Thermobifida alba: one gene and its partner. The protein of the gene in region 1 binds, or shares a complex with, the protein of each later gene. Links are inferred from orthologs where the notes say so. Each region holds a gene or a part of one and is shown in the gene's direction. Other genes may lie near its edges. The genes, in order: uvrA and mfd.

What was found.
Region 2: the proteins of uvrA (region 1) and mfd are in contact, whole or in part, in a crystal structure (PDB 4DFC), measured with the Escherichia coli proteins. The link is inferred for Thermobifida alba from one-to-one orthologs.

Annotation. Positions count from the first base shown.
Region 1 is NZ_CP051627.1:2,257,718-2,261,415, reverse strand. The notes cover bases 1-3,395. They hold uvrA (excinuclease ABC subunit UvrA), read left to right. Parts: upstream 1-357; coding sequence 358-3,195; downstream 3,196-3,395. Other genes in these bases: FOF52_RS09990 (RDD family protein), read left to right, coding at 3,313-3,395; FOF52_RS10000 (TerC family protein), read left to right, coding at 1-72. Also shown: more of FOF52_RS09990, read left to right, coding at 3,396-3,698. UniProt on the Escherichia coli protein: The UvrABC repair system catalyzes the recognition and processing of DNA lesions. UvrA is an ATPase and a DNA-binding protein. A damage recognition complex composed of 2 UvrA and 2 UvrB subunits scans DNA for abnormalities.
Region 2 is NZ_CP051627.1:4,467,121-4,471,583, reverse strand. The notes cover bases 113-4,272. They hold mfd (transcription-repair coupling factor), read left to right. Parts: upstream 113-487; coding sequence 488-4,072; downstream 4,073-4,272. Other genes in these bases: FOF52_RS20000 (hypothetical protein), read left to right, coding at 4,195-4,272; cysC (adenylyl-sulfate kinase), read right to left, coding at 113-171. Outside these bases: more of cysC, read right to left, coding at 1-112; more of FOF52_RS20000, read left to right, coding at 4,273-4,463. UniProt on the Escherichia coli protein: Couples transcription and DNA repair by recognizing RNA polymerase (RNAP) stalled at DNA lesions. Mediates ATP-dependent release of RNAP and its truncated transcript from the DNA, and recruitment of nucleotide excision repair machinery to the damaged site.

The DNA of each region.
Region 1 (3,698 bases):
AGTGTGCTGAAGGCCCGCAGCGACGCCAGGAAGCTGAAGGCCCGCACCGACAGCATCGCGCCCGGCGAGTGACGTGGCGCGGATTTCCTGGAAGCGCAAAAATCGAACAGGCGTACCCATAGAATGGGGTCCCGGTCGGAATGCGGCCGGGACCCCACTGGTTACCGTGGGCAGAGCCCCCGGCAGCGGTGCCGCCGCGCGGGGAGGCAGCCGTCGCTCCACCGCACTCCGCCGGGCGGCGCGGCGCCATCGGAACTCCTGCGGCGCACACCGCCGCGGTACGACGCACACCCCTCGACGAGGAAGGACGGAGCGCACCGGTGCCCGGGGCGACCCGGGGGCCGCGCGCGAAGAGACATGGCCGATCGTCTGGTGATCCGCGGGGCCCGCGAGCACAACCTCAAGAACGTCTCCCTGGACCTGCCCCGTGACGCGATGATCGTGTTCACCGGACTGTCCGGTTCGGGCAAGTCCTCGCTGGCCTTCGACACGGTCTTCGCCGAGGGGCAGCGCCGCTACGTGGAGTCGCTGTCGGCCTACGCCCGCCAGTTCCTCGGCCAGATGGACAAGCCCGACGTCGACTTCATCGAGGGCCTGTCCCCGGCGGTGTCCATCGACCAGAAGTCCACCAGCCGCAACCCGCGCTCCACGGTCGGCACCATCACCGAGGTGTACGACTACCTGAGGCTGCTGTGGGCGCGGGTCGGCAGGCCGCACTGCCCCCGCTGCGGACGCGAGATCGCCCGGCAGACCCCGCAGCAGATCGTGGACCGGGTGATGGAACTGGACGAGGGCACCCGCTTCCAGGTGCTGGCGCCCGTGGTGCGCGGACGCAAGGGGGAGTACTCCGAGCTGTTCCAGAGCCTGCAGGCCAAGGGCTTCACCCGGGCGCGGGTGGACGGCGAACTGGTGCGGCTGGACGAGGCTCCCGAACTCAAGCGGTACGAGACGCACGACATCGCCGTCGTCGTCGACCGGCTCAGCGTGAAGGCCTCGGCGGCCAAGCGGCTCACCGACTCGGTGGAGACCGCGCTGCAGTTGGCGGGCGGCACCATCCTGCTGGAGTTCGTGGACCTGCCCGCCGACGACCCCGGGCGGGAGCGGGTCTACTCCGAGCACCTGTACTGCCCCTACGACGACCTGTCCTTCGAGGAGTTGGAGCCGCGGTCCTTCTCCTTCAACTCGCCCTACGGCGCCTGCCCCGAGTGCACCGGGCTGGGCACCCGCCTGGAGGTCGACCCCGACCTGGTGGTGCCCGACCCAGAGCGGACCCTCGCCGAGGGCGCCATCGCGCCGTGGAGCGGCGGCAGCCCCAGCGAGTACTTCATCCGGCTCATGCAGGCCCTGGGCGAGGCGATGGGCTTCGACCTGGACACCCCGTGGGAGAAGCTGCCGAGGAAGGCGCGCCGGGCCCTGCTCACCGGCTACGACACCCAGGTGCACGTCAGCTACCGCAACCGCTACGGGCGGCAGCGCTCCTACTACACCGACTTCGAGGGCGTGCTCAACTGGGTGCGCCGCCGCCACAGCGAGAGCGACAGCGACTTCGTGCGCGAGCGGCTCGAAGGCTACATGCGGGTGGTGCCCTGCCCCGCCTGCCAGGGCAGCCGGCTCAAGCCGGAGGTGCTGGCGGTGACCGTCGGCGGACGCTCCATCGCCGAGGTCAGCGCGATGCCGTTGAGCGAGTGCGCGGACTTCCTCGCCTCACTGGAGCTGTCCGAACGGGACCGGGCCATCGCCGCCCAGGTGCTCAAGGAGATCAACGCCCGGCTCGGCTTCCTGCTGGACGTGGGCCTGGACTACCTCAGCCTCGGCCGTGCCTCCGCGACGCTGTCCGGCGGTGAGGCACAGCGCATCCGGCTGGCCACCCAGATCGGGTCGGGCCTGGTCGGGGTGCTCTACGTGCTGGACGAGCCGTCCATCGGGCTGCACCAGCGCGACAACTTCCGGCTGTTGGAGACCCTGCAGCGGCTGCGGGACATCGGCAACACCCTGATCGTCGTGGAGCACGACGAGGACACCATCCGCTCCGCGGACTGGGTGGTCGACATCGGCCCCGGGGCGGGCGAGCACGGCGGCCGGGTCGTGGTCTCCGGACCGGTCCAGAAGCTGCTGGACAGCCCCGAGTCGATCACCGGCCAGTACCTGTCGGGACGGCGGGCCATCGAGGTGCCCGCGAAGCGGCGGCCCCGCGACCCCAAACGGCAGCTCGTGGTCAGGGGCGCGCGCGAGAACAACCTGCGCGACCTGGACGTCGCCTTCCCGCTGGGCGTGTTCACCGCCGTCACCGGGGTGTCCGGGTCCGGCAAGTCCACGCTGGTCAACGAGATCCTGTACAAGGCGCTGGCCAAGGAGCTGCACGGGGCGCGCGACGTGCCCGGGCGGCACACCCGGATCAACGGCGTGCACCAGGTCGACAAGGTCGTGCACGTCGACCAGAGCCCCATCGGACGCACCCCGCGCTCCAACCCGGCCACCTACACCGGCGTGTTCGACCACATCCGCAAACTGTTCGCGCAGACCACCGAGGCGAAGGTGCGCGGATACCAGCCCGGCCGGTTCTCCTTCAACGTCAAGGGCGGCCGCTGCGAGGCGTGCGCGGGCGACGGAACCATCAAGATCGAGATGCAGTTCCTCCCGGACGTCTACGTGCCCTGCGAGGTCTGCCACGGCGCCCGGTACAACCGGGAGACCCTCGACGTGCACTACAAGGGCAAGAGCATCGCCGACGTGCTGGACATGCCGATCGAGGAGGCGTTGGAGTTCTTCGAGCCGATCAACGCCATCCGCCGCCACATGCAGACCCTCAACGACGTCGGACTGGGCTACGTGCGGCTGGGGCAGCCCGCCACGACCCTGTCGGGGGGCGAGGCCCAGCGGGTGAAGCTCGCCACCGAACTGCAGCGCCGCTCCACCGGACGCACCGTCTACATCCTGGACGAGCCCACCACGGGCCTGCACTTCGCCGACATCGAGAAGCTGCTGCACGTGCTGGGGCGGCTGGTGGACGCGGGCAACACCGTCATCGTCATCGAGCACAACCTCGACGTCATCAAGACCGCCGACCACCTCATCGACATGGGGCCCGAGGGGGGAGCGCGCGGCGGCACGGTGGTGGCGACCGGCACGCCCGAGGAGATCGCCGAGCATCCGCAGAGCCACACCGGGCAGTTCCTCCGCAAGATCCTCAACTAGGACGGTTCCCGGCCCACCGGGGCGGCCGGCCGTGGCCACTGTGGGCCACATCGGCGGGACGGGGCGGACGGAGGCTGCCCCCGACGGCAGCCCCTCCGTAGGATCGGCAGCGGACGAATGCACAGCGGAATCCCGCGCAGCGCCCCGGCCCGCGCTCCGGGGCGCTGCGCGGTGTCCGCACCGACCCCGGAGGCCTCCCCCATGACCCACCCCCCGCCGTGGGACCCCCGAACGACCGTGACGCGCGGCCCCGGGCAGTGGCCGGTGCCACCGCCCCAGCCGGGCGGCACGTTCCCAGCGCCCGTTCCGCCTCCCGGGGCGGGACCGTACCGTCCGGCCTCGTGGGGCCAGCGGGCCCTGGCCCGCCTGCTCGACTCCTTGTTCGTGAGCATCCCGCTGGGCACGGTCCTGTTCTTCGCCTGGCTGTTCTGGCTCTTCTTCGCGGTGCTGGCGGGCCGGACCCTGGAGGGGGCGGACACCGGCGCCATGATCTTCGCCAGCGT
Region 2 (4,463 bases), 2.2 Mb from region 1 along the record:
CACCGGCCACGGCGCCCTCGCCGGGGGCGGCCCCGGCCGGTCCAGCCGGTCCGCCTCCTCGCGCGTCATGAACCCCGGCAGCGGACAGACCCCGGCCAGCAGCAGCTCCAGGTGGGCCAGCCCCTGCGGCCCCGGAGTGAGGACGGCGCGTCCTCCGGTCGGGTGGGTCATCGCGGCTCCCTCGTCGAACGGACTTCCCGCCCAAGAGTAGGGGCGGCGCGGGCCCGCCGGGGGCTCGCCCCGGGCCCCGGGGGCGGCGGCAGGCCCGGGATTTCCCGCGGGTCCCGGGAACACCGCGGCCGTCCGCGACGTTTCCCCCTGGGTGGGCCTCTCCGGCGTCCGCCGTCGACCCCGTCCACAGGTCCGCCGATTTCTGATGCGGCCGCCGCGGCGCCCCGCGTAGGCTGTATCGGGGAACACCGACTCCGCCTCCGTCCCGCGCCCGCTGCTCGGCGGGTGTCCGCCGTCACACGCCCCACCTGGTGATATGAGCCTCAATGGACTTCTCTCCGTCGTCACCGGCGACCCGGCCCTGAACCGCGCGATCGAGACCGCCCGCAGCGGCCACGATCCCCACCTCGACCTCGTCGCACCTCCGGCGGTGCGCCCCCTCGTCGTGGCCGGACTCGCCGCCGACGCCCCCGTGGGCGCGCAGCGCCCCGTCCTGGCCGTCACCGCCACGGAGCGCGAGGCCGCCGACCTCAGCAGCGCCCTGGGGTCGCTGCTGCCCGCCGATTCGGTGGCCCTGTTCCCCGCGTGGGAGACCCTGCCGCACGAACGCCTGTCCCCCCGCTCCGACACCGTGGGCCAGCGCCTGGCGGTCCTGCGCCGTCTGGCCCACCCCGATCCCTCCGACCCGCTCACCGCCCCGCTGCGGGTGGTGGTCGCCCCCGTGCGCGCCGTCCTGCAGCCGCTGGTGGCCGGTCTCGGCGACCTCAAGCCGGTACGGGTGCGCGCGGGCGACTCCGTGGAACTGGACGAGGTCGTCCAGGCCCTGGTCGACGCCGGCTACGCGCGCGTCGACCTGGTGGAGAAGCGCGGCGACATCGCGGTGCGCGGCGGCATCCTCGACGTGTTCCCGCCCACCGAGGAGCACCCGCTGCGCCTGGAGTTCTGGGGCGACTCCGTGGAGGAGATCCGCTACTTCCAGGTCGCCGACCAGCGTTCCATCAGCAAGCCCGGCCACGTCGGCGGCACCGCCGAGGCGGGCCTGTTCGCGCCGCCCTGCCGGGAGCTGCTGCTCACCGACACCGTGCGGGAACGCGCCCGCGCCCTGGCCGCCGAGCACCCGGCGCTCGCCGAGGTCCTGAACAAGATCGCCGACGGTGTGGCGGTGGAGGGCATGGAGGCGTTCGCCCCGGCGCTCTGCGACCGCATGGAGCTGCTGCTCGACCTGCTGCCCGAGGGCACCCACATCGTGGGCTGCGACCCCGAACGCATCCGCACCCGCGCCGAGGAGCTGGTCGCCACCAGCCAGGAGTTCCTCGACGCGTCCTGGATCAACGCGGCCTCCGGCGGTGAGGCCCCCATCGACCTGGGCGGCTCCGCCTACCAGTCGATCGCCGAACTGCGGTCGCGCGCCCACGAACTTGGACTGCCGTGGTGGACCGTCACCCCCTTCGACCCGGGCGCCCCCGCCGACGCCGAGGAGGACGACTCCGTCCTGCTCGGTGCGGCGGCCGCGGACGCCTACCGGGGCGACACCGAACGCGCGATCGCCGACGTCAAGTCCTGGCTGCACGAGGGGTGGCGGGTGGTGCTGCTCACCCCCGGCCAGGGACCGGCCGAACGGCTGGCGTCCATGCTGCGCGACGCGGGCCTGGGCACGCAGCTGCGCGAGTCCTTGCCCGAGCCGCCCGACCCCGCCGTGGCGACGGTCACCACCGGGCTGATCGAGCACGGGTTCGTGTGGCGGTCGGTGCGCACGGTGGTGCTCACCGAGACCGACCTGGTCGGGCAGCGCTCCTCCACCCGGGACATGCGGCGGATGCCGAGCCGCCGCCGCGGCGTCGACCCGCTCCAGCTCAAACCGGGCGACTACGTGGTGCACGAGCAGCACGGCATCGGCCGCTACATCGAACTGGTCAGCCGCAGCGTCCAGGGCGCCACCCGCGAGTACCTGGTCATCGAGTACGCGCCGTCCAAGCGCGGCCAGCCCGGCGACCGCCTGTTCGTGCCCACCGACCAGCTCGACGAGGTCACCCGCTACGTCGGCGGCGACTCCCCCACCCTGTCGAAGATGGGCGGCGCCGAGTGGACCAAGGCCAAGAACCGGGCGCGCAAGGTCGTCCGCGAGATCGCCGGCGACCTGATCCGGCTGTACTCGGCGCGCCAGGCCTCCCCGGGCCACGCGTTCTCCCCGGACACCCCCTGGCAGCGGGAGCTGGAGGACGCCTTCCCCTACGTGGAGACGCCCGACCAGCTCGCCGCGATCGAGGAGGTCAAGCGCGACATGGAGAAGCCGGTACCGATGGACCGGCTGATCTGCGGCGACGTCGGCTACGGCAAGACCGAGGTCGCGGTGCGCGCGGCGTTCAAGGCGGTGCAGGACGGCAAGCAGGTGGCGGTGCTGGTGCCCACCACCCTGCTGGTCCAGCAGCACCTGTCCACGTTCACCGAGCGCTACGCCTCCTTCCCGGTGACGGTCCGCCCGATGTCGCGGTTCCAGACCGACGCCGAGATCGAGCAGACCCGCGAGGGCATGCGCACCGGCGAGGTCGACGTGGTCATCGGCACGCACCGGCTGCTCTCCCCGGAGACCCGGTTCAAGAACCTGGGCCTGGTGATCATCGACGAGGAGCAGCGCTTCGGCGTCGAGCACAAGGAGTCCCTGAAGCGGCTGCGCACCCAGGTGGACGTGCTGGCCATGTCGGCCACCCCGATCCCGCGCACCCTGGAGATGGGGTTGACCGGCATCCGCGAGATGACCACGATCCTCACCCCGCCCGAGGAGCGGCACCCGGTCCTCACCTTCGTCGGCCCCTACGACGAGAAGCAGATCGCCGCCGCCATCCGGCGGGAGCTGATGCGTGAGGGCCAGGTGTTCTTCGTGCACAACCGGGTCGCCTCGATCGACCGGGTCGCCGCCACGGTGAGCCGCCTGGTGCCCGAGGCGCGGGTGGCCTACGCCCACGGCCAGATGAACGAGAACCAGCTCGAACGGGTGATGGTCGACTTCTGGGAGAAGAACTTCGACGTCCTGGTGTCCACCACGATCGTGGAGTCCGGGCTGGACGTGCCCAACGCCAACACCCTGATCGTGGACCGCGCCGACACCTACGGCCTGTCCCAGCTGCACCAGTTGCGCGGCCGGGTGGGCCGCGGCCGGGAGCGCGCCTACGCCTACTTCCTGTACCCGCCGGACAAGCCGCTCACCGAGACCGCGCACGAGCGGCTGGCCACGGTCGCCCAGCACACCGAGACCGGCGCGGGCATGTACGTGGCGATGAAGGACCTGGAGATCCGCGGCGCGGGCAACATCCTGGGCACCGAGCAGTCCGGCAGCATCGCGGGCGTCGGCTTCGACCTGTACGTGCGCATGGTCGGCGAGGCGGTGCGCGAGCTGAAAGGCGGCCAGGAGGCGGCCGAGGAGGTCGAGACCAAGGTCGAGCTGCCCATCGACGCCCGCATCCCGCACGACTACGTGCCGGGGGAGCGGCTGCGGCTGGAGGCCTACCGCAGGATCGCCGAGGTCGCGGGGGAGGACGACATCGCCGCGGTGCGGGAGGAGCTCCTCGACCGCTACGGCGAGCTGCCGCAGCCGGTGGACAACCTGCTGGCGGTGGCGCGGTTCCGGGTGCTGGCCCGCAGCGCCGGGCTGACCGACGTGGTCCTGCAGGGCAGCCAGATCCGGTTCGCCCCGGTGGAGCTGCGCGAGTCGCAGCAGCTGCGGCTGCGGCGGCTCTACCCCAAGGCGGTGTTGAAGAACACCACCCGCACCCTGCTGGTCCCGGTGCCCAAGGCCGGCGGGATCAGCGGCAAGCAGTTGCGCGACCGGGAGCTGCTGAAGTGGTGCGCCGAGCTGGTGGAGGCGGTCTTCGAGCCGGGGCGCCGGCCGCGTCCGCGGGAGTGACCGCCCCCGGCCACCGACTTCCCATTTCTACCGTCGGTCCGCCTCCCTACACTCGTCCCGACAGTTCGGACGCGGCGTCGCGGACGGGAACGTTCCACGCCGCACCAAGGTGAGGACGACCGATGGAAATCCTGTGGACGGTCCTGGAGTTCCTGGGGGCGATTCTGGGGGGTGTCGCGTTCCTGGCGGCCCTCTTCGCCGCTCTCGTCGTCGCGGCTCTCCTCGGCCTGCTCTTCGTGCTGACGAGGGGGACGGTACGGCGCGGCCGCCGGAGCGGCCGCCGCGCCTCCGGCGGTACCGGCCGCACGACCAACAGGGTCGCGGGGTCCTGGGACGGCTCCGGCGGAGAGTGGGGCCTCCTCCACCGGGGCGGCGACGACAACGGCCACAG